One region of the Teredinibacter turnerae T7901 genome, then DNA from elsewhere that is predicted to be linked to it. Evidence: predicted binding sites of a transcription regulator. Region 1 holds the regulator's gene; each other region holds the start of a gene.
What was found. The regulator sigma-54, encoded in region 1, starts transcription at its own class of promoters, with help from an activator protein. The targets are predictions, from matches to a motif close to TGGCACANNNNTTGCNNT.
Positions count from the first base shown of each region.

Region 2: a site for sigma-54 is predicted at 2,847-2,864, ahead of TERTU_RS18560 (TorF family putative porin). Genes of this name have one in related genera too.
Region 3: a site for sigma-54 is predicted at 4,822-4,839, ahead of glnL (nitrogen regulation protein NR(II)). Genes of this name have one in related genera too.

Region 1 covers NC_012997.1:4,214,157-4,224,316, forward strand. Annotated here, with positions in the region: gene TERTU_RS16910 (KdsC family phosphatase) at 1-122, shown strand, start outside; gene lptC (LPS export ABC transporter periplasmic protein LptC) at 115-747, shown strand; gene lptA (lipopolysaccharide transport periplasmic protein LptA) at 744-1,328, shown strand; gene lptB (LPS export ABC transporter ATP-binding protein) at 1,334-2,059, shown strand; gene TERTU_RS16930 (RNA polymerase factor sigma-54) at 2,263-3,798, shown strand; gene TERTU_RS16935 (PTS sugar transporter subunit IIA) at 3,948-4,400, shown strand; gene rapZ (RNase adapter RapZ) at 4,480-5,358, shown strand; gene TERTU_RS16945 (HPr family phosphocarrier protein) at 5,371-5,640, shown strand; gene mgtE (magnesium transporter) at 5,769-7,133, shown strand; gene yjgA (ribosome biogenesis factor YjgA) at 7,181-7,717, shown strand; gene TERTU_RS16960 (carbon-nitrogen hydrolase family protein) at 7,896-8,804, opposite strand; gene TERTU_RS16965 (YhdP family phospholipid transporter) at 8,797-10,160, opposite strand, start outside.
Region 2 covers NC_012997.1:4,615,665-4,625,824, reverse strand. Annotated here, with positions in the region: gene TERTU_RS18575 (transposase) at 1-395, shown strand, start outside; gene TERTU_RS18570 (winged helix-turn-helix transcriptional regulator) at 628-1,110, opposite strand; gene TERTU_RS18565 (beta-ketoacyl synthase N-terminal-like domain-containing protein) at 1,175-2,416, shown strand; gene TERTU_RS18560 (TorF family putative porin) at 2,942-3,628, shown strand; gene glnK (P-II family nitrogen regulator) at 3,723-4,061, shown strand; gene TERTU_RS18550 (ammonium transporter) at 4,103-5,386, shown strand; gene TERTU_RS18545 (P-II family nitrogen regulator) at 5,728-6,066, shown strand; gene TERTU_RS18540 (hypothetical protein) at 6,334-6,570, shown strand; gene TERTU_RS18535 (DUF484 family protein) at 6,618-7,301, opposite strand; gene dapF (diaminopimelate epimerase) at 7,298-8,128, opposite strand; gene lysA (diaminopimelate decarboxylase) at 8,128-9,393, opposite strand; gene lptM (LPS translocon maturation chaperone LptM) at 9,403-9,576, opposite strand; gene TERTU_RS18520 (hypothetical protein) at 9,912-10,160, opposite strand, start outside.
Region 3 covers NC_012997.1:4,892,866-4,903,025, forward strand. Annotated here, with positions in the region: gene TERTU_RS19615 (hypothetical protein) at 105-548, opposite strand; gene thiI (tRNA uracil 4-sulfurtransferase ThiI) at 567-2,039, opposite strand; gene glnA (glutamate--ammonia ligase) at 2,397-3,803, shown strand; gene TERTU_RS19630 (DUF4124 domain-containing protein) at 3,945-4,523, shown strand; gene glnL (nitrogen regulation protein NR(II)) at 4,893-5,957, shown strand; gene glnG (nitrogen regulation protein NR(I)) at 5,950-7,365, shown strand; gene secB (protein-export chaperone SecB) at 7,461-7,964, opposite strand; gene TERTU_RS19650 (rhodanese-like domain-containing protein) at 8,033-8,431, opposite strand; gene gpmA (2,3-diphosphoglycerate-dependent phosphoglycerate mutase) at 8,591-9,337, opposite strand; gene TERTU_RS19660 (murein hydrolase activator EnvC family protein) at 9,508-10,160, shown strand, end outside.

The DNA.
Region 1 (10,160 bases):
GGCAAAGTGCCGCGCGAGGTGGCGAAGGCGCGGTACGCGAAGCCTGCGATTTGATTATGCAGGCGCAAGGTACCTACGACGCGGCTTTACAGGCGTACTTGAGAACGCAACCGCATGCGTAAAAACCGTTTTTACCTGCTGTTTATCGCGATGGGGATCGCCAGCATTGTAATGCTGTGGGATTCGTCCGAAAACGTGATTACACCCCCCAAAGCCGAACCCGCACCGCAAATTCCCTACGCATTTGCCGAGAATGCCGCGACCCGTTACTTCAACGACAATGGTGTGCTCGAATATGCGTTCACGGCGAATCTCCTGGAGCACTTTCGTGTGCTCGGCGACAATCGTCAGCCCGTCGACGAATACACCATGGTAGACCACCCACATTTTACAATTTACCAGGAAGACACCCCCTGGCACGTAGAATCTGTCGACGGCAAACTCGTGCGCAGCAGTGAGCAGATCGCCCTTTGGGATACGGTTCGCATCTGGCAGGAGCCACCCGAGCGACTACCCGGTGAGGAAGCGCCCGCTTACCGTGAAGCTTCCGAACTCACCACGGAAAAGCTCGATATCAACCCTGTAGAAAAGGTCGCATACACCGACGAGCCTGTTAAAATACTAACACCCTATGGGGTGATTAACGCCGTAGGCATGACAGCCAATTTTAAAAACCGAAAAATCGAATTGCACCACAAGGTGCATGCTATCCACCGAATTCCTGAAGACCGCAGCCTGAACGAATGAAACCCCTGTCAACTTTTTGCGCCGTGCTACCTGGGCGCTCCCTGCTCTGCGCCGCCATGCTGGCTTGTACGGCAATGCCAGCCGATGCCCTGCCGGACGATAGACTGCAAGATCTCAGCATCTCTGCCGACTCCGCAGAGCTCGATGACCTGAACGGCACCACCACCTATGCAGGCAGCGTTATTGTCGAGCAAGGCAGCATGAAAATTCGTGCGGAAAAAGTCGTGATTTATGGCCGCAAAGATACCTATTCCCGCGTGGTCGCTACCGGCACGCCAGCGCGTTTAAGCCAGGTGCCCAAGCCCGGCCAGGAGCCTGTGACCGCGCGTGCTAACCGCATGGAATATCAGATCACCAGCGAAACCCTGATCCTCCTCGACAATGCGGCTTTCCGTCAGGAGGGCACCAGCCTAAGCGGCAATCGCATTGAGTACGATGTAAAAAAAGCAGTGGTACGCGCTGGTGGTAAAGCTGATGCGGAAGGCGACGATCGCCGGGTTCGCATGGTGATCCCGCCAAAAGCATTGAGCAAAGAAGACGAACAGCCCGCCGACAATAACAAAAGCTCCAACAGGCCCTAGTATTTATGCAGCAACTGAGTGCCCAACACCTCGCCAAAAGTTACAAAGGCCGCAAGGTCGTCATCGATGTATCCCTGTCTGTGGACAGTGGCCAGATCGTGGGCCTGCTCGGCCCCAACGGCGCGGGTAAAACAACCTGTTTTTATATGATCGCGGGCATCATTAAAGCCGATCATGGCGATATCCAGATTGGCGACAAGCGCGTTACTCACCTGCCAATGCACGAGCGCGCGCGCGCAGGCCTTGGGTATCTGCCCCAGGAAGCGTCGGTATTTCGCAAGTTAACAGTTCAGGATAATATTCTTGCGATTCTTGAGACCCGCAAAGAGTTGAGCCGCAACCAACGCCGTGAGGCGATGGAAAAACTGCTGGAAGAGTTTCACATTGGCCACATTCGCAACAGCCTTGGAATGGCGCTGTCAGGCGGCGAGCGGCGGCGTGTTGAAATCGCCCGAGCACTGGCCACAGAGCCCGATTTTGTGCTCTTGGACGAACCCTTCGCCGGAGTCGACCCGATTTCAGTGAGCGATATTAAGCAGATCGTACAACACCTTAAAAATCGCGGTATTGGCGTGTTGATTACCGATCACAATGTTCGCGAAACATTGGATATCTGTGAGAAAGCCTATATCGTCTCGGAAGGCCACATCATCGCAGAAGGAAGCGCCAATGATGTACTCAACAACAAAAAAGTGCGCGAAGTATATCTCGGTCAGCACTTCCACCTCTAATCGCTTTCTGCAGATAATCAGCAAAATCTCTTGACAAACGACTGACTTTTGTATTTGTCACGGCATAATACTTGCTTCTGATTTTATGCGATTTTATTGCACCTGGACTGCGGCCGGAATACACTAGCCTCATACAAGCCGGCGCCCCACAGGAGTTGCCACTAACTGATAGTGCACTTTAACCAGACGCAGTAAATCGAACTATGAAGCAATCCCTCCAGTTAAAACTGGGCCAGCAGCTCACCATGACCCCGCAGCTGCAACAGGCCATCAGGCTTCTTCAGCTCTCCACGCTCGATCTTCAGGCAGAAATACAAGAAGCTCTGGATTCAAACCCTATGCTCGAAGTTGAGGAAGACCTCAGCGGCGACGACTCTCACAGCGGTATCAATGAACAGGCTCCAGCCAGCAACGAGCTTAATGGCAAGGACAGCGCCGACGGCAAAAGCGATGCTGCAGATGCGAATGGCGCCGACCAGGAGTCCAATTCCGACGCATCCTCCGACGGTGATTGGAACGAAGACAACATTCCCACTGACCTTGCGGTCGACACCAGCTGGGACGATATCTACGACCCCACCCCGAGCGGCACCGGACTCGCAAAACCCGACTCCGACGATTACGATTTTGAATCCCGACGTGGCACATCAGAAACGCTGCAGGATCACTTGCAGTGGCAGCTGAACCTTACCCCCATGTCAGTCCGCGACAAGGATATCGCCGAAGCCATCATTGACGCGGTAAAACCCAACGGTCTGCTCGGCCAGACTCTGGATGAAATTTTTCATGGCCTGGAACCTCACCATGAAGAACTCGAAATGGACGAAGTGGTGGCTGTACTCCACCGGGTGCAACAGTTTGACCCACCCGGCGTTCTCAGCCAGGACGTACGTGAATGCCTGCTCATTCAGCTGAGCCAGCTTGATATCAGCAACGAAGATGTGCGCAACGCAAAAACGCTCGTCAGCGAGTTTCTCGATCTGCTCGGCGGCCGCGACTTCAAACAGCTGATGCGCAAGCTAAAACTGAAAGAAAGCGAACTACAGGCGGCGGTACAGGTTATCCAGGGATTGAACCCGCGACCCGGTGAACAGATTGGCAGCGACGACACAGAGTATGTGGTGCCGGATGTGTTTGTGAACAAGGTAAATAACCGCTGGATGGTGCAACTCAACCCGGATATCGCACCGCGTTTACGCATTAACAGCGACTATGCGTCACTGGTTAAGCGCGCCGACTCCAGCGCTGACAACACTTTTCTACGCGACAACTTACAGGAAGCGCGCTGGTTTTTGAAAAGCCTGCAAAGCCGCAACGAAACCCTGTTGAAAGTCGCCAGCTGTATCGTGGAAAAACAACAGGGGTTTCTCGATTTCGGCCCGGAAGCCATGAAACCGATGGTATTGCACGACGTGGCAGAAATTGTCGAAATGCACGAATCGACGATCTCGCGAGTAACCACGCAAAAGTACATGCACACCCCACAGGGGATTTTCGAGCTCAAATACTTTTTCTCCAGCCATGTGGCCACAGATTCCGGCGGCGAGTGCTCATCTACCGCAATTCGCGCTATCATTAAAAAATTAGTTGCTGCGGAAAATGCACGCAAACCGCTCAGCGACTCAAAAATTACAGGGCTATTGGCAGAACAGGGAATCAAGGTCGCACGCCGCACCATCGCTAAGTATCGCGAGTCTCTGAACATACCTCCCTCGAACGAACGCAAGCGTTTGGTATAGCAAAATCTGGGAATGCCGGTCTAAAGTCTGATGCCGCAAATAAAATTTGCGGCTAAAGTGGGCTTGGATCTGAAACTAATACTGGTAGAATGCGCGCCGTTTGACTCCCTGCAACATCCAACATCTGCTGTTTTACCGGGCGCAACGCTATGCAAATTTCTACCATTCTAAACGCCAAGCGAACCCGAGCGAAGATTGCTGGCGGCAGTAAAAAACGCTTGATCGAAACACTCGCTGGCATTTTTAGCGAATCCGACACTGGCCTCGACCAAACTGAATTGTTCCAACATATTTTCGCCCGTGAGCGGCTTGGCTCCACAGGCATTGGCGGCGGTATAGCCATACCCCACTGCCGCTTCAATACCGAAGGCGCGACCTTGTGCGCGTGCGTAACTCTGGAAGAAGCCATTGACTTCGACGCTGTAGACAGCAAGCCAGTCGATCTCATATTTGCCATGCTGGTACCGGAAAACGCCGAAGACGAGCACCTGCAAACCCTTGCCGCACTCGCAGAAACCCTGCAAAGGGATGATTTTGTGAAGCGCCTTCGCAACTGTAAAACCGATGAAGAATTGTTTAACGTGGCGTCTGGTGTAAACTGACGGCTCTACCGGGAAGTAACTAGTCCCTCGCGCGCTCTGCGCTCCTCCATCACATGCGACTCGTACACAGGCAGGTAACATGCGCTTGCTGATTATTAGCGGAAGATCAGGCTCGGGAAAAACCACAGCACTGCACCTGCTGGAGGATGAAGGCTACACCTGCATCGACAACCTTCCTGTCGACCTTCTGCCCGCGCTAATCGAGCAGCTAAGCACCTCTGATCGTCCATCGCCACGGGTTGCTATCGGTATCGATGCGCGCAACATCAACAACGATCTGAGCCGTTTAATGGCGATGATTGAAGTGGGGCCATTGCCGCGAGAAAGTTACCAGGTTATCTATCTCGACAGCTCGCGCGAAGTGCTCCTCAAACGGTACAGCGAGACCCGCCGCAAACACCCACTCTCTGACGGTCTCACCGACCTGAATGAAGCCATTGAGCGCGAGCGCATTATTCTCGAGCCCATATCCAATGCCGCCGATGTCACCATAGACACCTCGCAGCTCAACCTGCATGAACTGCGCAGTGCAATTAAATACCTTGTGGTCGGTTCCGACCGAGAAGGTATGGCGGTGCTGTTCAAGTCGTTCGGTTTCAAGTATGGGCTGCCGGTTGACGCCGATTTCGTTTTTGATGTGCGGTGCTTGCCAAACCCCTATTGGGATGCCGGACTGCGCAAACTGTCCGGGCTGTCGCCGGAAGTAATTGCGTTTCTGAACGGCGAGGAACAGGTGGAGGAGATGTATAACGACATTCTTACATTTATGCGTAAGTGGATTCCTCGGTTCGAGAACAACAACCGCAGCTATCTCACCATCGCTATCGGCTGTACGGGTGGTTTTCATCGTTCGGTCTACATGAGTGAACGACTCGCAAAAGCGCTCAAAGCCGACTATAAGAATGTTCAGACGCGGCATCGACAAATACCCGATTCCAGCGCCCCGAAACACAGCTAATGCGGGAGCTTCATGCAGCAGAGAACCCTCGAGATCATCAATAAACTTGGCCTCCACGCGAGAGCGGCCAGCAAGCTGGCGACCCTGGCCAATCGGTTTGAGTCACGAATTCAGGTCAGTGCCCACGGCAAAACGACAGATGCGAAAAGCATTATGTCGCTCATGCTGCTGGCAGCCTCAATCGGCACGGAAATTGAATTGATCACCGAGGGGCCGGACGAAGTTGAAGCCATTACGGCCCTGAAAGAACTCATAAACAACCGCTTCGACGAGGAGGAATAGGCTGCGCTGCAAGCGCCTGTAAGCAGGTTAAACACGCGCCAACTTCCCGAAGTTATTTCCTCAAGCCTTTGAAAAAGCTACAATTTCTGTAGCAACCCTCCACCCCACCGTAAAACGGAAGCCACTGTATGCCGCAAGCCGCTGAGAATATCGAACACAGCACCCACCAACAGGTCGGTCGCGTGCAGGTATTACTCGAAAGCGGTACCTTCCGCCAGGTACGGCAAATGCTGAGCAGCTTGCGGCCGGTGGAAATCGCGCGCTTGATTGCATCCTCCCCGCCCCCTTCGCGAACCGTGCTGTGGGACCTTATCGACAAGGATGTGTCCGGTGAAGTACTCGAAGAACTGCCGTACGATATCCAGAGCCATTTCGTGCGCAATATGGGCACTGAGGAACTGGTTGAACTGACCGAAGGCCTGGAAACGGACGACGTCGTCGATATTTTGCAGCAGCTGCCTGAGCAAGTGATTCAGGAAGTCATGGAAGCCATGACCGACCAGGATCGCGCCAGGGTAGAGGAAGTGATTGCCTATGACGAGGCCACCGCCGGCGGTCTCACCAATACCGACACCATCACCGTTCGCCCGCGTTTCACGCTGGATGTTGTATTGCGCTACCTGCGCCGTCACCCGGAGCTGCCGCCGTCGACCGACTCCCTGATTGTAGTTAATCGCAAGGACGACTACCTCGGCCTGCTGCCCTTGAGCACGCTGCTTACCACCGATCCGAGCGTAACCGTCCGCGAGGTGATGGTCACCGACACTAACGCTATCCCGGCTGCCATGGCTGATAAAGACGTGGCCAAACTGTTTGAGCAGCACGACTGGATTTCCGCCCCCGTCGTCAACGAGCAGGGGAAGTTGCTGGGTCGTATTACCATTGATGACGTGGTCGACGTCATCCGGGAAGAGGCCGATCACTCGTTAATGAGCATGGCCGGTCTTGATGAGGATGAAGATACCTTTGCCACGGCTGCGCGCACGATTCCACGCCGGGCAATCTGGCTCGGCATTAACCTGATCACCGCAATCCTCGCTTCCTCGGTGATTAGCCTGTTTGATGAAACCATTGATAAGGTCGTGGCACTGGCGGTACTTATGCCTATTGTCGCCAGTATGGGTGGCGTTGCCGGCTCGCAGACGCTCACGGTGGTGATTCGCGGTATGGCACTAGGGCAAATTGGCGCCAGTAACCTGGGCTGGCTGCTGTCCAGGGAAGTGCGTGTCGGCATAGTCAACGGCATCCTCTGGGCGCTGGTGATGGGTGCAATAGCTGCTCTCTGGTTTCAAGATATCAAAATTGCCTATATCATCGGCGCCGCCATGGTAATCAACCAAATTACAGCGGCGCTCGCGGGAGCGTTACTGCCGGTCGGCCTCAAAGCCCTCAAGGTGGACCCTGCACTGGCTGGCGGTGTTACCCTTACAACCGTTACTGATGTGGTCGGTTTCTTTGCGTTTCTCGGCCTGGCAACCTACTTTTACGGCTAGTACCCCAGCGTTATATCTGGGTTTTAGCACTCATAGATAGTTATTTTATGCACGATTATTCCGACGAAGATTGGGAGGACGACGACCTCCCCAAGAGTAAAACACAGGTCAAAAAGGAAATGACCGCACTGCAGGACCTCGGCGTCCAGTTGATTGAGCTTTCGCCCACCCAGTTGGACAAGCTGCCACTCTCCGACAAGCTCCGCAGTGCAATCGATGATGCCCCCAAAATCACTCAGCGCAGTGCACGCAAGCGGCATTTTCAGTACATTGGCAAACTGATGCGCGACGCAGATGGCGAAGCCATTGAAGAAGCCTTTGCAAGGATGCAGGAAAAGCAGCATCTGGCCGCACGCCAACACCACCAGATCGAAAACTGGCGGGATCAGCTACTCAGCGGCGATCAGCAGGCACTGCAAGCCTTCATCGACCAGTTCCCTGGATGTCAGGTGCAGCAGTTGCGTAACTTATTGCGCGCGGCAGAAAAAGAAAAAATGGACAACAAACCCCCAGCGGCGGCTCGCAAGATATTCAAGTTTGTACGTGACTGCTTTGAAGCTGCAGCCGATGACGGCACCGTTTAGCTCTTGCACGGTTTAGCACTTACACCTGGTTGAGCTTACGCAGGGATTTACTTGTGCGGGTCTTGCTGATGAAGGTAGCTTCTCAGAGACCCGTTTACTGGGGCCAGGCGTGAACGGGGTGCGCGCAATCTGCGCAACCAGACCCACTTCAGTACACTCACTTCAGTACACTAAAGACTCACTGCAAGCGGCGGTGATTCCAGACAGGCATATCTTTGCGCAGCAACTCCAGCTCATCCAGATCCACCTGGGTAACCACCAGGTGCTCGCCCAGCTGAGAATCTTCCAATAGCTTGTCATCTCCGGCTCGGGCGATAATCTCGCCCCAACCATTCACCACCATGGAATCACCCCAGGTTTTGCGCTGGGGCGTGTGCTCACCCCCTTGATTCACGCCAATCATCACAATCTGGTTTTCCACTGCGCGAGCGCGCAACAGTAATTCCCAATGCACCTTCCCGGTGGCCCAGGTGAACGCCGAAGGGAGTACCACAAAATCCGCACCCTGTTGACGCAACGCGCGGAAATATTCCGGGAATCTCAAATCGTAACAAATACCCACGCCCATCCGGCCCCATGGAGTTTCACAGACGACAGGCATGTCGCCACGGGCAAAACTATCCGATTCACGGTATGCGCCCGTGTTATCTTTCACGTCAGCATCAAACAGATGCATTTTGCGATACGCTGAAGCTATGCGCCCCTGATCATCAAACACTACGCATGTCGCGAAGGGCTTTACGTCTTCAGATGCATCGTGCCAGCGAATTGTATCGGCGGACACTTCCCAGTCTCCATCTCCATCCCCATCCGCCCAGCTAAAGCCGTGCAATGGCATACTGCCGGCCACCAGCCACAGTTTGTGGGCGCGCGCCAAGGCGCTAAATCGCACCAGCCATTGCACTTGCTCATCCCGCGTAAAACGCGTTTTAAGCCCAAACGTGAGGAGGTTTTCCGGTAAAACGGCAAGCTGACAGTTCGCTTTACTGGCGCGGCCAAGCAAGCCTTCCAGTGTGGAGAAATTCGTTTCCACGCCCTCCAGCTGGCTGACCATCTGGCACAAACCGACGCGAAACCGCCTAGCCATTGGTGGGCTCCGCTGCGGGCGTTGGATCGTCGGTCGATTTGATTTCCAGCTTATCCTCCGGCGCAGGTTCAGCCCGATCAGCGTCCTGTGCTGTGGCTGTAGCCGCGGTTTTCGGCTCAGGCGTCACGACCGGATTTAACGTGGACAGCGCCTGCTGAGTTTCGTGCGTTGCCACAGACGCTGGCACAGGTGTTGATTCTGACAATGATGGCCCTGCCGTTATTGACTCTGCCAATGTCGGCTCTGTGATAGTTGATACCGGCTGAGCAGGCTCCGTTTGAGCCCTGTCCTGCCGTTGGTCTTGCGAACTTTCCGTCAACGCTTGCTGAGAATCCTGTTGCAGGGTCGCTGACAAAACCTGCTCAGAAGCCCCCGCAGGTATGGGCGCGGTAGCCATCGCTGCAGTTTGAGTTTGGACTTCCGTTGGGGCCTCGCTCGACAGCTGGCTGCTAGGCTGGCCAGTTGGCGGTTGGCTAGTAGAGGATTGGCTAGTAGAAAGTTCGCGACTTTCATTGCGATCCATATCTTGTACCTCGCGGCCTTTTTTCTCCGCAGCGGTATCGTCAAAGATTTTTCGGAATTTAATTTTCGGGTCGTCCCAGCCGCCATTGATGCGATAGTTCAGGCTGGACGCACGATCAACCTGTTTTTCAAACATCTGGCTCACCAGAAACACACCAACTGCCGCCGGCAGGCCCGCAACCAGAGCCGCAGCCACCGTCAGGTCACCAGCAACAGGCAGAGTTGCTACGAGCTCTGCGTCAATGGTCTCGTCGAGCATATCGAGCACTCCCGCCACCTGAATTTTTGACGAGGTGGAGTTCACCACCAGCGGCTCATGGATGAATATACGCCCGTTCTCAAATTCAAAGTCGCCGTGCACCGACTCAAACCCGAGGCCTTCTTTGGCCAAATCACTGAAATCCAGGCGCAAACGCCGGGCAATGGTGTCGAAGTTGAACAGCGCGATCAATCGCAGCAAACCGTTGTCACCATCGGTTGCACCACGCACAAAGCTACCATCCAGCAGGTTAAAATCGACCTTCCCGCTCACGATAGGTAGAGCAACTTCATCGGGCGCCCCTGGCCAGCTGATTTCCGCCTGTATCACTGCGGTTCGGCTCTCGATAATTTTTTCCTGTCCCCAGGCCTGCAACACCTTGCCAACATCTTTAGCCATTAACGTGCCACGAAAACTGCTGACATTACCTTCGGGGGTTTGGCGCCAGGTGAATTCGGTCGCGCGGGTATCCAGTAAACGCTGACGCTGATCCCCTTCACTCACAGTCGGCGAATTATTCCGCAGCGGCGCGCTCACTTTGCCATTGAGCGCCCGGCGGGTGTTCTCAGTGTCAG
Region 2 (10,160 bases), 400 kb from region 1:
TGGCTGAGCGCACCGAAAAACAAGTTCGCTTAAAAGCGGATTTAAAATTGGATAACCAGCCAGAAGCACCGCTGATGGTATTTGACGGTTCCAGCCATACGGATGTTCATGTGGCCTTGCCCTTTACCGAGCAGGATTATTTGCGCTTAGTGGATGAAACCGGCCGAGTTTTACGTGCAGATAAGCGCGGTGCCATCCCCGATGCTATAAAACCTATCATCGAGCGCTTTGGCATAGACCCGAAAAACTGGCTCGAACACGTGCAGAATTTCTCCCGTCGCTACGGCCGCTGTGCCGGGCATGTTGTGCGCATGCGCGCGTATGTGGAGCGCTACGGTTTGCGTGCTGCCAAAGGGGTGGGTGTTTCTAGTTTCTTGTATAAAGGGTTTAACTAGCAGTTTTGGTTGCGCGCGAGATATATGAATACATGACGATATGAATCTATCGATGTTATCGTCTGTCATGCTCAACAAATATGACCCATGATTTTACTTGTTTTGATTTAGCTGACGAAACGAATTCGAAGCATCCTATGGGTATTGAAAATGCGAATACGCCATTTTTTATCGCAATGATGGTTCGGTAAGTACCCCAAGACGCCGCTTAATTGCTGGTTGTTTTTTGCCTTCACCGCTCAGGTACCTTAAGCCCATATTCCCGCCATTGTTGTGCTAACTCCGCGTTCGGGTGTGCGGTGCAATCGGTACTGCTCATGGGTTCACCGCAAACATCACACACCAGCGTTCCGCGTGCTTCATGACCGCATGAATTGTGGACGAAGGTCACCGGGCCCTGATTGTCGTAGATCCACTTATCCCCCCATTGAATCATCAGCCGCATAATTGGTGTGAGCTCGAGGCCTTTTGTAGTGAGTTCGTAGCCGCTGCGCGGCTTACCCGGTTCTTTAATTTGAATGATTTCGGCGTCTAACAGGGTCGTGAGCCGGTCTGTCAGTACCTTTTTGGAGATTTTCAGGTGAGTTTGGATCGCGCCAAAGGTGCTAACTCCGAGCTGGATGTCCCGAATTATCAGCCACGTCCACCACTCTCCCACGATATTCAGGGTTTGTGCGAGTGAGCATAGCTCGCTGCTAAAGTCTGTTCTCTTCACGTTGACATCTCAAAATTTTGACTCTATATTCAGTCTCCTAAAGAGACCATCAGGGTAAATACTAATGTTTCAAAGGCGCGTTGTCATCACCGGTTGGGGTATTGTATCGCCAATCGGGAATTCCCCCGAGGCGGTTGCAAACAGTTTGAAACACAGTCACAGCGGAATTGTCAGCATGCCGGAATACGCGGCGCTGGGAATGCGGTCGCAAGTAGCTGGCCTGGCACACACCGAGCGCTGTGAGGATATTCCACCAAAGTTGCGCCGGTTTATGGGGCTGGAAGCGCAGCTTGGCTGGGTGGCTGTTCAGGACGCGTTGGCCTCGGCCGGCATTGATGAGTCGTTATTGCACAGCGAGCGTACGGGGCTGATTATGGGTTCCGGTGGCGCCTCCACCAAAGATATTGTCGAAGCCGCCGATCTTTTGCGCGAAAAAGGTATTCGCAAAGTTGGACCGTACCGGGTAACCGCGACCATGACGAATACTGTCTCTGCGTGCTTGAGTACAGCTATGGGTATTCGCGGACTGAATTTTAGTATCGCATCGGCTTGCGCGACGTCCGCACATTCAATTGGGCTTGCCGCACAAATGGTGGCCTGGGGAGAGCAGGATGTGGTTATTGCCGGTGGCGCAGAAGCTGAACACTGGGCACAGTCCAGTTTGTTCGATGCAATGAAAGCCATGTCGTCCACGTACAACGACATGCCGGAGAAAGCGAGTCGCGCCTATGATAAGTCGCGAGACGGCTTTGTGATTGCAAATGGCGCCGGGGCGCTGATTGTGGAATCGCTGGAACATGCGCTGGCGCGTGGGGCGAATATTATCGCCGAGATTACCGGCTACGGCACCGCGTCTGATGGTGCCAGCATGGTCGCGCCGTCAGGAGAAGGTTCTGAGCGCGCGATGCGCACTGCGGCAGCGATGCATCGTTCTATACGTGCAACACCGATTGCCTACATTAACACTCATGCCACCAGTACGCCGGTAGGCGATGCCATTGAGGTTGCCGCAATGCAAAGAGTGTTTGGTGAGGACTTGCCGGCGTTTAGCAGTACTAAATCCTTAACGGGCCACAGCCTGGGAGCGGCCGGTGTGCACGAAGCGATTTATTCGCTCATTATGCTGCAGCAGGGCTTTATGGTCGCTGCGGCAAATATAGACGAGCTCGACCCAGAATTCGAAGGTCTGCCTTTAGTACGCGAATACACCGAAGAGCCGATGGAAAGCGTTATGAGTAACAGTTTTGGCTTTGGTGGCACCAACGTTAGCCTGATTTTTTCCAATTATTCCAATGCTACCCAATAGATTATGGTGCATCTGCGCACTTTAATCGCTCTCTTTGCTGCGGAGTGATTAAATTTTCGTAAACGATATTTTATTGCGCGCCCCAGTCAGACAAACTTGTCTGGCTGATGTGCACAATTATTCTCGACGTATTTTTAAATACCGAAGCCCCTCCCTGTAATGCTAACTAGCAATATCTCACCACATCGAAATCTGCTTAACGTGCATGGTGCGGCACTTTGGGAAACCTAAAAACCTCCTCCTGGAATATTGATTTTTAGCTTGCTCCGAGGAATATAACTCCATATTTGAAGCTATGTTCCTAATTGGTGCAAATGATGAGTGCACCAAATTGGAATATGCACTCATATTGTGCTTTCGGCATCTAAAATCACTTGTTTTGTCTTTAAAAAATGAGCTAACTCCTTGTTATAAATAGAGAAACCAAAGTTGGCGCAGTTAGTGCTAAAACCATGCAGGCTCGTCGGACTGGTGATCGACCAAGCTCAAAAAAAAGACTTAAAAAGTAAAATTTGGAGGAAACACATGAAATTTTCTAAAAAGATCCTGGCAGGTGCTGTTGCAGCTTCTTTGGCAGTGAGCGCGTTCGCTCCTATGGCGAACGCTGAAATTTCTGCGTCTGCTGGGGTTGCCAGTACTTACTTGTGGCGTGGTCTTGACCTGGGTTCAGGTACGCCTGCGGTATCTGGCGATCTGTCATACAGTGCTGGCGGTTTCTACACCACTCTGTGGGGTTCATCAGGTGACACTGGCGCTGGTACGGAGTGGGATCTGGGTGCTGGCTATGGCGGTTCTGCTGGTATGTTCTCTTACGACGTTAGCGTATGGAACTACATGTACCCGAACGGCGGTACCATGGAAGATCAGTACGGCGACCTGACTGAAGTTATAGTCGCTTTGGGCTTGGGCCCTGTGTCTTTCTCCTGGTACGAAAATATTGCAACAGAAGGTGGTGACGAATCATACCGTTATTTCACTCTGGGTTACGCAACCGGGCCTTTCTCATTCATGATTGGTTCACACACTGGTGACGATAGCACTGAGTTTACCCACCTGGATATTTCCTACGCGTACAACGATAACTTGAGCTTCACCTTTAGCCAGGTTGTGGATCAAGACGAGGTTCTTCTTGCTGATGGTGATGGTGTGAAAGGTAAATCCATCGATGACGACCTGAAGTTCGTTGTTTCCTACAGCTTGCCTATCGAGTAAGTTTTGTTGGCCCGGTTGTTAGCGTGTTAACGGCCGGGCAAGCATATCTATCAAGCAGCGCCGACGCTGCATAAACCATTAGAGGAGCAGTCCAATGAAATTAATTACTGCCGTCATCAAGCCTTTTAAGCTGGACGCTGTTCGTGAGGCTTTATCAGAAATCGGTGTGCAAGGTATCACCGTGACCGAAGTGAAAGGTTTTGGTCGCCAGAAAGGCCACACTGAACTGTATCGCGGCGCAGAATACGTTGTTGATTTTCTGCCTAAAACCAAACTGGAAGTAGCAGTAGCCGACGACCAACTGGACTCTGTTGTTGAAGCTATCAGTAAAGCAGCTCACAGCGGAAAAATTGGCGATGGTAAAATCTTTGTATCCAGCCTCGACCAAGTTGTGCGCATCCGTACCGGTGAATCCGGTGAAGAAGCACTGTAACTCATAATTAGAAAAGAGATTAAAATTTCCGGAGATCTGGTATGGAAAATGTTCTTTATGAAATGCAGTACGCCATGGACACCTTTTATTTTTTGGTGTGTGGCGCGCTGGTAATGTGGATGGCTGCGGGTTTTGCGATGTTGGAATCCGGGCTTGTTCGCGCTAAAAATACAACAGAAATTCTTACAAAAAACGTCGCGCTTTTCGCTATCGCTTGCACCATGTACCTGATCTGCGGGTACGACTTTATGTACGGTGGTGGCTGGTTCTTAAGCGGTGTTACTACCGTTGCTGGTATGGACGACGCAGCTGTTGCTGGTGTTGTTAAAGGTGTTGCGGACTTTAATGCTGGCGTTGAAGATGCTGGCTTGCAATACTCTGGTGCTTCCGACTTCTTTTTCCAGGTAGTGTTTGTTGCTACTGCAATGTCTATTGTTTCCGGTGCCGTTGCTGAGCGTATGAAGCTCTGGGCATTCCTGGTATTCGCTGTTTTCATGACTGGCGTTATCTACCCGCTGGAAGGTGGCTGGACTTGGGGTGGCAATTCGGTATTTGGCCTGTACGAACTGAGCTATTCTGACTATGCAGGTTCCGGTATTGTTCACTTGGCCGGTGCCGCTGCTGCGCTTGCTGGTGTATTGGTACTTGGCCCACGCAAAGGCAAATACGGCCCTAACGGTGAAGTAAACGCGATTCCTGGTGCTAACCTGCCTCTGGCTGCGCTGGGTATGTTCATCCTCTGGATGGGATGGTTCGGCTTCAACGGTGGTTCCACGCTGCAATTGTCTGGCGTTGGCGTCGCTAACGAAGTGGCTAACGTGTTTGTTAATACCAATGCTGCTGCTTGTGGTGGTTTGATTGCTGCGCTCATCGTAGCTCGCATCATCTTCGGCAAAGCTGATCTGACTATGGCAATCAACGGCGCGTTGGCTGGCCTGGTTGCTATCACTGCAGAGCCTGCTGATCCCACTGCGCTGATGTCTACAATTATCGGTGCCGTAGGTGGTGTGCTGGTTGTCTTCGCTATCCTGTTCCTCGACAAACTGAAAATCGATGACCCCGTAGGTGCGATTTCTGTTCACGGTGTTGTTGGTATCTGGGGTATTTTCGCGGTGCTGATTTCTGACTCTGACGCCACCTTCGTTGGTCAGTTGGTGGGCATGTTAACCATCTTTGTATGGGTATTTGTTGCCAGCCTGGTTGTTTGGATCGCTATCAAAGCAATCATGGGCGTTCGTGTCAGCGAAGAGGAAGAATTCGACGGTGTCGACCTGTCCGAATGTGGTATGGAAGCTTACCCAGAGTTTTCGGGTACTTCAAAGTAAGTTCTTAATTCATCAGGTTGCCACAGCCTGAAATCCTGACCGGAGGCCTCAAAACCTCCGGTTTTTTTATGCCTGGAAAATACCTCCGCATCAATTATTTGAATTTCTTGTTACTGGGGCGCTTCTCGGTTAGCTTCTTATCCCAGCAGTGCTGGCGCAGGTTTCCCGTTGGCGCAATTATCCCCGCCATCGGCCCCTTCAGCTCATTGCGCCGATATCATCAACGGCGTACACGTTTTACAAGCCTTCGCATAAGGTGTAAATTTGCGAATTGGTCTGCCGGAACCCGGCTTAAACCCTATAATTAAAAATACGAATAAGGTGCTCGTAAGGAATTTCCCATGAAACTAATCACTGCAGTAATCAAACCTTTCAAGCTTGACGACGTCCGCAATGCGCTGTCGGAAATTGGTGTTCAGGGCATGACCGTAACGGAGGTGAAAGGGTTTGGTCGGCAAAAGGGGCACACGGAGTTATACCGTGGCGCTGAATATGTAATCGACTTTTTGCCCAAAGTAAAATTGGAGTTGGTGTTGGGTGACGATGTGGTCGATCAGGCTGTTGAAGCGATCACCAAGGCCGCACAAACTGGCAAAATTGGCGATGGCAAGATCTTCATCACCAACTGCGAAGACGTTATTCGCATTCGTACTGGCGAAACAGGCCCAGACGCGGTTTAATTTTTGTCGCAGCGCTGAGCCCGTTGGCGCTGCGAAATTTCCAGAACAGTAACGAAAATCACATAGTTTCTTCGAACCTCCTTTCTTTCTTGCACGATCAAAATAGCTCAATCGGCTATCAATCTTTCTCTTTTAGAACAAAAAAAACTAAAAAAATCTGTTTTAAAGAAATGACATTGAAATCACTCTGGACTATAAATTAGCGGAATTTCAATTGGCCTGTCCCATGGCGTTCTTGAGTGTTGCTTAATTCTTGAGGGTTTATTTATGACGGATGAAGAGTTGATTGAATCGGATGAGTCCGAGGATGATGGCGGCGTAGATTTGGGTGATGAGTATCTCGCCTCTGATGGGGTAAGTAGCAAGGAGGCGGAGCGCAGGCGGCTACAGGCGGAAGTCGAGGCGTTTCTAGCGAGCGGGGGGAAGATCAATCAGATACCTGCGAACGTTGTCGCCGACCCACCCAAGAAGCCGGAATCCAATTACGGCGGCCAACCGATCTAAATAGTCTACTTGAAGCAGCCGCGTTTAGCGGCTGTTTTTCTTTGCCCCTACAAATACTTGGGAAGTAAGCGATTGAGTACTTCTGCTATATAGCCCAAAAACAGCGTTCCCATGCTTGAGCGATAATAGTTTGGATCCTGGTTGCCAATGGCAAGCACCCCTAGCGGGGAGCCGTGCTGCAATATCGCAACGGCTGCACTACCAACCTGCGGTGCATCGTCGTCGAACAGGAACTGGCACTCTTTCACATCGAGGCCTCCACTGACTGTGTTCATCGACTTCAGGCGTTTGCCAATGTAGTCGCGGGCGTCGTACACGGACGCGATACGAGCGGCGCTGGCGGGCGTGCTGCTGTTGCCGAAGATGATCAGGCGGGTATAGTGGATCTGAAATTCTTTGTCGAAGCTGTAGTAGAGGGCGTCGACCAGATCGCCAAGATCATTGCATTCGAGCAAGGCCAGCACCAGCCGCTTGGTCTTGTCGAACAAGCGGTCGTTCTCACGGGCGTTATCCAGTAACTGGCTGAGACGGTGGCGCATATCCATATTGCGCTCGCGGAGCACCGCGACCTGGCGTTCCACCAGCGAAACGGCCTTGCCGCTTTCATGTGGAAGTTGAAGCTCGCTGAGCAAATCGAGATGCCGATTAAAAAAATCGAGATTGGTTTTTAAGTAGTGGGCGACCTGCTTTTCGGTGAGGCGCTCTTTTTTATCCGTAATGGACTCGCTCATAGTTTAACCTGTCCATGAAATACAGCTTTGGCTGGCCCCGTCATCATAACAGGCTTTTCTGCGCCCTCCCATGTGATGCTGAGGCTGCCGCCGGGGAGATGAACTGCAACTGTAGTGTCGAGCAACCCGCGGACAATGCCGCTGACGACTGCAGCGCAGGCTCCAGTGCCGCACGCAAGCGTTTCTCCAACGCCGCGTTCAAACACCCGGAGTTTAACTTCTTGGCGGGAAATTAATTCCATAAAGCCGGCGTTGACTCGGTTTGGAAATTGCGCATGAGTTTCAATTTGTGCCCCCAGTGTTTTTACCGGGAAGCTGGCCAGGTTATCCACGAGCGTGACCGCGTGCGGATTACCCATGGAAACGGCGCTGATAGTAATTTCCATGTTGTCCAGCTGGAGCGGATATTCGGGCTGCTCGTGCGGTGTCACAAACGGAATTTGCGCGGGCGCCAGCACAGGTACACCCATATTGACCGTGACCTGGTTGTCGTCAAGCACATGCAGCCGCAACAGCCCCGCTGCCGTCTCCACAACAATGTCTGACTTCGCTGTCAGTTGTCGCTGCCGCACAAATACCGCAAAACAGCGAGCGCCGTTGCCACAGTTTTCTACTTCGCTGCCGTCGTTATTGAATATACGGTAACGGAAGTCTGCGTCTGGATTGTCTGGAGACTCAACAACCAGTACCTGGTCGCAACCGACACCAAAATGGCGGTCAGCCAACTTGCGGGCGCGCTCGGGTGTTATGGTGACTTTCTGGCTGATAGCATCGATCATGACAAAATCGTTGCCCAGACCATGCATTTTGGTGAACCGCAAACGCATCAGCTAGGGTCCTCGCTACCTAATAGCTGCTCACCGCGAACCAAATCGGCAAAGGTTTCGCGGGCGCGAATAAGGTGATGTTTGTCGCCGTCGACCATGATTTCGGCAGCTCGGGTACGGCTGTTGTAATTGGAGCTCATGGTAAACCCGTACGCGCCACTGGACATTAGAGCAAGTACGCTGCCTTCGTGGAGCGCTAATGCGCGATCCTTGGCCAGCCAGTCTCCGGTTTCGCACACAGGCCCAACCAGATCCCATTGCTGGGTGGGTTCGCTTTCTTCGGGCGCAATCACCGGAAGTACGCGCTGCCAAGCCTGGTAAAGCGAGGGGCGGATGTTATCGTTCATCGCAGCATCAATTATTGCGAAATTTTTGTGCTCAGTTGGCTTTAAGTAAAGCACTCGGGTGAGTAGTACGCCGGCGTTCGCGACGATTGAGCGCCCGGGCTCGAACATCAGTGCGACCGCGCGATCACCGAGTTTGGCAATAACCTGCCCGACATAGTCTGCGGGCGAAGGGGGTTGCTCGTTGTTATAGGTTACGCCCAGGCCGCCACCGAGATCCAGATGGCGGATAGTGATGCCTTCTTCCGCGAGCTGATCCATCAGCGCCAGGACACGGTCCAGTGCATCCATAAACGGGGCTAGCTGAGTTAACTGGGAACCGATATGACAATCGATCCCAACCACGTCGATCCCATCCAGGCTGGCCGCCCGACGGTAGACGTCAAGTGCTGTCTGAATATCAACGCCAAATTTGTTTTCTTTCAGGCCGGTGGAAATATAAGGGTGGGTGTTGGCATCCACGTCCGGGTTAACCCGCAGGGATACACGTGCCGTAGTACCCATCGCTTGCGCAACCTGCGCAAGTGTTTCCAGTTCCGCTGCCGATTCCACGTTAAAGCAGGCAATCTGCTGTTGCAGCGCGAAGCGCATCTCCTCAGCTTTTTTACCTACACCGGAGAAAATCACACGATCGGCGCTACCGCCGGCGGCGAGTACCCGCTGAAGCTCACCCTGAGAAACGATATCAAAGCCCGCGCCTTGTTGCGCAAGCACCTGAAGCACCGCGAGGCTCGAGTTAGCCTTGACTGCGTAACAGATCATACCAGGGTGCGCGCCGAGCGCACTGGCGTAGGCCTGGTAGGATTGTTCAATGGATGCGCGGCTGTACACGTAGCAGGGCGTGTCGTAAGTATCGGCGATAGCGGAGAGTGTACAACCCTCCACCGTGAGCTGATTATCGTTGTAACTGAAGTGCGCCATGGTATCTATTTATTCCTGAGCCGATGCGTTGCTTGTATTGGTGACTTCACTGGTGGAGCTTGCTGGGGCCTCGTCAGGTTTATCTGGAAGTCGTAACGGGCCGCTCTGACCGCAAGCCAGAAGCGTGCTAGTGGTTGCTGCCAACAGGACGAAACGAGTCCAGGCGGCGAAACGGTCAAGCATGGTTGGGCTCCCTGTGCCAGATTGCTAAAACAGGCGAGTATATAACGGATCGCGGTATCCGCCTAACTCAATCACCGCGAGAAAGCAGGTGCCAAGGGTAATCCGGAATTCCACTGGAAAACGCATAAACGCTTAGCGGAAAGTCTATTTGAAAACGCGACGGCTCAAAGCCCTGCGAGCTTATCGGTAACTTGCAAGCGGTTCTTCGCCGAAATGTTTGATTAAGAGGAGGGGCGTGGTATCACTTCGTTTAAGACTGTTACATTTTTTTGGGTTGGGAGTGGCCGCTAAAGCGGGCGGCCAACCATCCTTACTCAGACATGAGGTTTGTTCGCTTACAGGTAGTTGCCAAGGTCCTCTTCCATGATTTTACGGGGCGCGCCGGCATTTTCGACTTGCTGGGTTTTGGTTTTACAGTCGCGCGCGCGTGCGGCATCTGCATAGGCATTGTGAGCGAGAACATACCCGACAGTAGCGACTGTCTCCACGACTAGTTGACGTCCTATCGCAAACAGCACAGCTTTACATTCGTCGCCCCCGCATTCGCCAACTGTTGCTGGCAGGTTTCCCCCACTGCGGTCTTG
Region 3 (10,160 bases), 680 kb from region 1:
GCTTGTGCCGGGAGCTGTGATTACGGCTCCCCTTTCTACACTTCTACACTTCTACACTTCTACACTTCCACACACACGCCATCGCGCGATTCAAGGCGTCTCCCTTAACGCGGGAACCCAAATGGGTTTGAGTCGTGACCCACCGGCCCATTTTTACCTTCTTTTTCCTCCCAACTTTCATAGTTGCTGATACGCCCGTTAGAGGACTTCACAAAGCAATTCACATAATGCACCCCGGTCGCATCAGCTTTTGCAGGTGTCGTAACTTCGAGAAAAATCTTATAGATCGAGCGACGGCTATCGTAGCGACTGGAGTGATTGTCCACCTCCATGGTTGTCATTCGTCGGCCAAATTGCTCAGCGACCTCCGCCTGACAGGTGAGTACGGCATCGGTAAATGTTACGTTCATGTATTTATTGCTATTGCCCCGCAGCCAGGCGTTAATCTCCGGGCCGCCCGCCACTAACAGAGTGGATATAACGGAAATAGCCACCACCGCGACCGCGAAGCCGACAACCATCAAATCGCGTTTTTTAAAGCGAATCACGAACCGTGTACCTCTGCCCTAAACCGGCTTTTCAGGGCGGTAAACCGCCACATTAGTCGCTCCGTCATCACGCAGGTGACGCGCATGCAACTGACTCATCACGCCCTTATCACAGTAAAGCAAATAGCGACCCTCGCGCGCTAACTCGGCAAAGCGCGTACTTAAACTATAAAACGGAATTTCCAACGCTGCGTCTGTATCTGCTGGCAAAGCGAGCGGGCGCATGTCAATTTCCGTGGGATGACGAATATCGATAATACGGTCACCGGGTTGCAATTGTGCAACAGCCTCGACTTCTGCCTGCGGGTTGCGCAAATCTTCCATCACGGCATCGATGGGCTGCACCCGCGACTGCTCAATCGCGTTTTCCAGCCGCGAGAAATCGAACTGCGCTTCCTGTGCCTCCAGGCGGTCCAAACGTACTTTTGCAGAAGGCTTTACCGATATCACACCGCAATATTCGGGAATATTCGCAGAAAATTCTTCCGCGCCAATTTCGCGAGATAAACGAATAATCTCGGGTTTATCCATCGCAATCAACGGCCGCAGTACCAATGTATTGCACACCCGCTCAATCGCCGACAGATTGGGGATTGTCTGGCTCGAAACCTGCGCTACCGCCTCACCGGTAACCAGCGCCTGAATATCGCCGCGTGCGGCAATTTTTTCCGCTGCGCGCAGCATCATTCGCTTTAATACCACCCCCATATTTGCTGGGTCGATCTTCTCCAGAATCTCCTCAACCACACCCTCGAAGGGCACCGTAACAAACCGCACCCGATGACTCGCCGAGTATCGGTTCCATAAATAAAATGCTATCTCTTTCACCCCTAGCTCGTGATCGCGACCGCCGAGATTAAAGAAGCAAAAGTGGGTGCGCAAACCGCGTTTCATCATCAAATAACTGGCAACCGTCGAGTCGAATCCACCCGACACCAGCGACAACACCGGGTCCTGGGTACCCATGGGAAAACCGCCCAACCCCGCAAAGCGACCATTCACCAGATAGCAGTAATCATCTTTAATATCGATGTGCACGGTCACATCAGGGTCTTTCAAGCGCACACCCAACGCCTGGGTATGCTGATTCAAACCACCGCCCACATATTTTTCCGCGTCCGTAGAGGTAAAGTCGTGTTTACCGGTGCGCTTTACACGAACACAAAACGTTTTGTTCGCAATAAGATCGCCATACAGGGGTAATGCATGCTCGTAGATATCGTGCAGCGTGGTGAACGGGTAGGCCGAGACCAGAGAAAAAGTAGAAATCCCCGGGGTGCGTTTAAGCATATCGATAAACTGCGCTTGCACGGCATCATCGTCATCCGGCACCCGCACTTCAATACGGTCCCAGTCCTGGATAACTTTGGTGCCCTCGTGTATGCGGCGCCCGAGCAACCGCAGATTTTCCGTGAGCTGGCGGGTCCATCGTTTGCGCACCGGATGGCTTTTGATAGTGATTTCCGGAAAGAGGCGGACAGTGAAGATCATTTGATTCGCTACAACTGAAGTTAAAAAGAGTCTGTCAAAGTTAAAAGGCCTAGCAGTATAATGTTGCGCTACTCCACCACAAGCCCGGGATTTTGGCGCCACACTGGTGCAGTACCACACTTGCGCACCACTATGGCGCGCTCGATTGCAACAATTTAGCTCACTCGCACCGCAAGTCCTTGTTTTTTATGTGCTTTGCGCCATGCTACATTATGGCACATAAATTGCGATCTACGATCCACTCATTCTTGCGTCATAGTGACTTTACCGTAAGATCACCGCGTGGAGTCGAGTTACATTTTTGCCTTCTCGTTCCAATAACAATATTGACATAGACCATGACTCTGGAGGAATCTCATGTCAGAGCAGACTCTGAATCTGATTAAAGAAAACGAAGTTCGCTGGGTAGACCTGCGTTTTACCGATACTAAAGGTAAAGAGCAGCACGTAACCATCCCCTCGTCCTATGTGGACGAAGATTTTTTCACCACCGGTCAGATGTTTGATGGCTCCTCCATTTCTGGTTGGAAAGGCATCAACGAGTCCGACATGATCTTGATGCCAGACGACACTACCTCTGTGCTGGATCCGTTCACCGATGAGCCTACCGTTATCTTGCGTTGCGATATCGTTGAACCTTCTACTGGCGAAGGTTACGAGCGCGATCCACGCTCTGTCGCCAAACGCGCAGAAGAATACCTGAAGTCCACTGGTCTCGGCGATACTGCTTTCTTCGGCCCAGAACCAGAATTCTTTATCTTCGACGACGTCAAATGGGGTCAGGACATGAGCGGCAGCTTCGTGAAGATTTCTTCCGAAGAAGCAGCCTGGGCTACCGGTCACGACTTCTCTGAAGGCAACATGGGCCACCGTCCGCGCGTTAAAGGCGGTTACTTCCCCGTTCCTCCAGTGGACTCACTGCACGATATCCGTTCTGCCATGTGTAACGCCATGATCCAAATGGGTCTGGACGTTGAAGTTCACCACCACGAAGTGGCAACTGCAGGCCAGAACGAAATCGGTGTTAAGTTCAACACTCTGGTTAAGAAAGCGGACGAAGTACAGATCCTGAAATACTGTGTACACAACGTGGCGCACGCTTACGGCAAAACGGCAACCTTTATGCCTAAGCCTATCGTTGGCGATAACGGTTCCGGCATGCACTGCCACCAGTCTTTCTGGAAAGATGGCGAAAACCAGTTCGCAGGCGATGGCTACGCTGGCCTGAGCGAAACTGCCCTGTACTACATCGGCGGTATCATCAAGCACGCTAAAGCACTGAACGCGTTTACTAACCCAGGCACCAACTCCTACAAGCGTCTGATCCCTGGTTTTGAAGCGCCAGTAATGCTGGCTTACTCTGCACGCAACCGTTCTGCATCGATTCGTATTCCTTACGTCGCCTCACCAAAAGGCAAGCGTATCGAAGCGCGTTTCCCTGACCCCATCGCCAACCCATACCTGGCATTCGCTGCCATGTTGATGGCTGGCCTGGACGGCGTGAAAAACAAACTTCACCCTGGCGATGCTGCAGATAAAGACCTTTACGATCTGCCTAAAGAAGAAGCGGATGCTATTCCACAGGTATGTGGCAGCCTGCGTGAAGCACTGTCCAGCCTGAATGCAGACCGCGAGTTCCTCACCGCTGGTGGCGTTTTCACCGACGACATGATCGACGCATACATCGACCTGAAAATGGAAGACGTATACCGCGTTGAGCACACTACTCACCCAGTTGAGTTCGACCTCTACTACTCTGTATAAGCCTTTGCTTAACAGCTGTACTCAAGCCCGGCCTTCGCCGGGCTTTTTTGTTACGGGTTCACTTCCGTTCGCGCAGTTTACGTCGTAGAGTGCCAAAGCCTAGAGTGCCAATACGCCACACAAGAGGGAGCGCGCCCACCCATGCCGATGACCATTTTCACCCTGGCGAGTTTTGTTACCGCCTGCTTGATCACCGTCGCAGCCAGCGCCCAAACAATCTACAAATCTGTCGATCAGTACGGTAACGTCACTTACTCCGACGAACCCCCGACCAACGCAACAGCCGAGAAACTGGAGCTTAAGCCGCTCAATACGACCCCGGCGATAACTCCCGCACCCGCGCCCAGCCCACCGCTGGTGTCGCCAGCGCCATCGCCAAGCCCTGAACCAGACGCAACAACCAGCCCTCCGAAGCAGGCCAGTGGCTACGGTCTGCGCCTGGTGACTCCGAAATCTGAACAGCGCTTCGGCCCCGCGGAAAAAGCACTCACCGTCGTGATGCTGACCCAGCGCAAGCTCGAACCAGGTTTGCGATTTGAGGTGTATATCGACGGAAAAGTGCAGGAAACCACCGATTCAAACAACGTCAGCATCGCCCTCAGCAAAGCCTTGCAAGGCCGTCGGAGCGTCTCGGCCGCTGTCGTCGATGGTGCAGGGAATGTCATTGAACGGACCGAGGAGAGAACCATCTTTGTTATTCGGCCCGCTGGTCACAGCTGATACACACCAAATTAACGCAAAAAATAGCACCATTACAGCGCATATCGAGATTTTCGCTCTATAATTGCCCCTAATTCTGAGATACGCTTTCGTTAGGGGCGCATGAACGCACCAAAGAAACCCGCAATGCATACGCGAGCCATTCGGGTGCATTCCTGTTTTAGCCCCTTCGATTGGGCCCAACAACGGACCTTTTCGGGGTTTTCCCAAGTATTGTTCAAAAATGCTTCTAATGGATTGTTACCTGGTTAACATCCCACTCCCTATGCACCGCCAGCCCCTGCCACGGCTGGCATTCTGGTTTGCTTATTGCATTCCAGGCTACTACTAAAAGGTGGCTCACCCTAGAGGCCGCCCACAGGACTTAGAGTGAATTCAAATAGTTACCAAAACATTCTGGATAGCCTGCTAACTGCAATTATCCTGGTGGACCACAATCTGACAGTCGTGCATATGAATGCGTCAGCAGAAATGAACCTGGGAGTCAGCGGCGAGAAGATGTCTGGTCGCTCCATTCATGCCTGCTTTTCCGCCAGCGATGGCACCCCCATGTCACTCGAAGAAGCCCTGAGAAACAACCGCAACTTTACCAAGCGTAAGGCCAGTTGGAAGCTGCACAACAACCAAACCATTATGGTCGACTACTCGGTGATCCCGAGTCACGAAATGAATCATATGGTTATCGAGTTTCAGCCACTCGACCGCCTGCTCAAAATCAGCCGCGAAGAGGCCATGCTCGCCTCTCAGGAAACCACCCGTAACTTGATCCGCGGCATGGCCCACGAAATCAAGAACCCGCTGGGTGGCATACGTGGCGCTGCGCAATTACTGGCGCGCGAGCTGCACCATGAAGAACTTGAAGAATACACCCGGATCATCATTGACGAGACCGATCGCCTGCGCAATCTCGTAGACCGTATGCTCGGCCCTCACAAATCGAGTGAACGCAAACCAACCAATATTCACGAAGTGCTCGAACACGTGCACTCAGTGATAAAAGCCGAGGTTGGCAGCCAGATCACCATCAAACGCGATTATGACCCCAGTATTCCGCCACTCACCGCAGACCGCGCTCAACTGATTCAGGCTGTGCTCAACATTGGCCGCAATGCCATGCAGTCGCTGCTGGAAAACGGTACCGCCAACCCACAGATTGCGTTTCGCACCCGGGTTCAGCGACGTTACACCATCGGCCGAACGCACCACCCCTTGGTGGTGAAAATCAGCATTACCGACAATGGCCCAGGAATTCCACCCGAGCTCATTGAAGACATTTTTTTCCCCATGATTACCGGCCGCGCTAATGGCAGCGGCCTGGGCTTGGCCATTGCGCAGAACCTGGTCAATTTGCACAAGGGGATTATTGAGTGCGCGAGCCGTAAAGGCAAAACCGAGTTCACCATCTACCTACCGCTGGATACCGAAAATGCATAAACCTAATCTGGTATGGATTATTGACGACGACAGGTCGATTCGCTGGGTGCTGGAAAAAGCCCTGCAACAATCCGGGATTACCACCCAAAGCTTCGAGAGCGGCGACAAAGCGCTGCTGCACATTGATAAAACCCAACCGGACGCCATTATCTCCGATGTGCGCATGCCAGGTACCGATGGCCTGACCCTGCTTTCCAACCTGCACACCGAGCACCCCAGCCTGCCGATAATTATTATGACGGCGCATTCCGATTTGGACAGCGCGGTATCGGCTTACCAGGGTGGCGCATTTGAATACCTGCCCAAACCATTCGATGTGGACGAAGCAGTCGCTGTTACTCAGCGTGCGCTCGCCCATGCCTCAGAGCAACAGCAGGACATTGCCCCGCCGGAACCCGAGCTGGAAACCGAAATTATTGGCGAAGCGCCGGCCATGCAAGAAGTGTTTCGCGCTATCGGCCGTCTCTCGCAATCTAACATTACCGTGTTAATCAACGGCGAGTCCGGCACCGGTAAAGAACTGGTCGCCCGCGCGCTGCATCGCCACAGCCCACGCAAAGAAGGGCCATTCATCGCACTGAACATGGCCGCGATACCCCGCGACCTGATCGAGTCTGAATTGTTTGGCCACGAGAAAGGTGCATTCACCGGCGCAGGTGCGCAACGTCAAGGCCGCTTCCAACAAGCGGATGGCGGCACCCTGTTTTTGGATGAAATCGGCGATATGCCCGCCGAAACCCAAACGCGCTTGTTGCGCGTGCTTGCCGACGGCGAGTTCTATCGCGTGGGCGGCCACACAGCAATTAAAGTTGACGTGCGAATTATTGCAGCAACCCACCAGAACCTGGAACATCTGGTGGAAGATAATCGCTTTCGGGAAGATTTGTTCCACCGCTTAAATGTTATTCGCATCCACTTGCCGAAGCTTTCCAACCGCCGCGAAGATATCCCCAAGCTCGCACATCACTTTTTGCGCAAAGCCGCCAATGAGCTGGATGTGGAGCCGAAGATTCTCACCACAGAAACCGAAGCCTACCTCAGCAATCTGAGTTGGCCCGGTAACGTCAGACAGCTGGAGAACACCTGCCGCTGGATCACAGTTATGGCGTCCGGACGCGAAGTGCACGTGCAGGATTTACCGCCGGAGCTGATGGAGGTGAAACGGGCAGAAACCCCATCTGGCGACTGGGATAAAGCGCTGCGCCATTGGGCGGATCAAGCGCTGGCCTGCGGGCAAAAAGAGATTCTCTCCGAGGCAGTGCCAACCTTCGAACGCGCGCTCATTGAAACTGCGCTCAAGCACACCGCTGGTCGCAAGCGCGACGCAGCCAATTTGCTGGGCTGGGGCCGCAATACGCTAACCCGCAAATTGAAAGAGCTGGGGATGGCCGGCGCCGACGACGACTAAGCCTGCGCTTTGGGTATTTGCCGCCCGGCAACAAAATCCGGGCACAAAAAAGGGAGCTCTAGAAGCTCCCTTTTTCATCATCGTGCAAGCACTGCTTAATTCGGCTGCTGGCCTTGCTCAGCCTGCTGCTGTGCCTGATTCATCGCCTGACTAAACAGTGCATCGAAATTAATGGGCGGCAGTTGCAGCGGCGGGAAACCACCTCGGGTCGCCAGGCTGTCGAGCGCCTCACGGGCGTATGGGAACAGAATTTCCGGGCAGGCAGAGGACAACAAACGCTGTAATTGTGGCGCTTCCAAACCGGCCACTTCAAACAGTCCCGCCTGGTGCACTTCCGCCAGGAACGCGGTTTTATCATCATTCATTTTAACGGTGATGGTCAGCTTCAGAACCACTTCATAGTGGTTCTCATCCAGCTTATTCACCTGAGTATTCAGGTCTTGGTTGACCTTGGGCTGCCACTGTACCTGGAACGCCTGCACCCCCATCGGAGTTTCGAACGACATGTCTTTCATGTAGATACGCTTAATACCGAAGCGGTTCTGGTTGGCGTCTGCCTGTTGATCGTTTTGCTCTGGAGTCTGATTTTCGTCTGCCATGATAGATGCCTTAAAAATGTCTTTTTATCTGCCCCCTATGTGGGGCCACTGCGCGAATTTTACAAGCGTTATTTAACGACGGGCAGATTCTGCCCCTGCCATTCCGACATGCCACCCTGCAGGCGGCTCACCGTAAACCCCTTGTCCTTTAAAATCTTACCGGCAGCACCCGCGTGCTGGCCCATTTTGTCGGCCACAATCAACGTCTTTTCGCGATGTTTGTTTAATTCGGTATGACGATCGGCCAGCTTGGCGAACGGAATATTAATCGCATCCACAATATGGCCAGTACTGAACTCTTTGGCCTCACGTACATCGACCACCACCGCTTGATCGCTGTTCACCAGGCGGGTTACTTCATGGTGCGACAGGGCCGCGCCGCCCTTGCGGCTTTCCACAAATATCAACGCTGCTGCCAGCACACCGAGAATACTGACCAATAACCACTGCTCAGTAATAAACGCCATTATTTCCACAGAAAAGACCTTTGCTTCGAATGAGTTGAGGGCAACAACAGGTGTTGCTGAAAAATGATGCGGGAGTATACAGGAAGTCCGTGTCTGGCGCAGACACACCAGCACGGCAGCGGCCTGCGCAGAACACGCAAGCCGGATTTCACACGGAAATTACTTCGCCTGCCCCTGCTTGGCCACAGCGTCCATCATCGCTTTAATCGCTTCTGGATCGCCCAGGTATTCACGCTTGATTGGGCGCAGGTCTGCGTCCAGGTCATAAACCAGCGGCACACCCGTTGGGATGTTCAAATCAAGGATCTCTGCGTCAGACATATCATCCAGATATTTAACCAGCGCACGCAGACTATTGCCGTGAGCCGCGATAATAACGCGCTTGCCACCGAGAATGGATGGGCGAATCACATCGTGCCAGTAAGGCAGCACGCGGTCGATGGTCAGCTTCAGGCTTTCCGCTTTCGGCAGTACGTTTTTGTCGATACCGCGGTAGCGTGGGTCGTGCGCGGGGAAGTGTTCGCTGCTCTCGTCAACATCGGGTGGTGGAACGTCAAAGCTACGGCGCCAGATTTTAACTTGCTCGTCGCCGTGTTTGGCTGCAGTTTCCGCTTTGTCCAAGCCGGTAAGTGCACCGTAGTGACGCTCGTTCAAGCGCCAGTGACGCTCAACAGGCAGCCACATCTGACCCATTTCTTCCAGCACCAGGTTCAGAGTACGAATCGCGCGAGTCAGCACGGAGGAGTAGGCCAGGTCGAATTCGAAACCGGCTTCCTTGAGCATACGGCCACCGTTGCGCGCTTGTTCGCGACCGGTGTCTGTCAGGTCCACGTCGTGCCAGCCAGTAAAACGGTTTTCCAGGTTCCACTGGCTCTCACCGTGGCGAATTAAGACCAATTTGTACATATCGCTTGTCCTCTGGGGTACATGGTTAGGGATAGAATTTCGGCCGCAATGATCCTAGATTAAGGCGTAAAAATCCAGTTAACGGGGTAACTCATGCGCGCACGCTTCACTGAGATCAAATACCCGACCGTCGTCTAAAGTAAGGTACACTCTGTTTTATGAACTGTTTTATGAACTGTTTTATGAGAAAACGCGCTTTTACATTTATACCGCTGCTGTGTGCAGCACTTATTGGTCTAGCCAGCCCAGCTGCCATGAGCGATGAACAATCTGATCGTGCCCGGCTCGAGAAAATCAAACAGGCCATCACCCGCTTACAGGCGGAACTAAAGCAAACCAAAAGCAGCCGCGATGACTTGCTTAATAGTCTGGAGGAGTCCGAAAAGGCTGCGGGTCAGCTGAGCGAAAAGGCCGAGCAACTGAAAACCCAACTCCAGCAACGACAACAGAAACTCGAGCAAATGCGCGGCCAACGGAGTGACCTCAGTGCAAAAAAGCAGCAACAGGAGCAGCAGGTGGGCCAGCACATTAGTGCCGCCTACCGTCTGGGACAGCAAGGTGGCATGCGCCTGCTCCTGAATCAGCAAGATCCCACCACCGTGTCCCGCAACCTAAAATACTACGACTACCTGATACGCGCACGCGCCGATAAAATCGGCGAATACCGCACCACAATCGACACTATCAATCGCCTTGAAAAAGACATCGCCTACCAGACGGAACAGCTCATTCGAGAGCGCGATGCCTTGACGGAGAAGCAAAAGCAACTCAGCGCGGTGCAGGCCAAACGCAAACAAACGCTGGCCAAACTCAATACAGATTT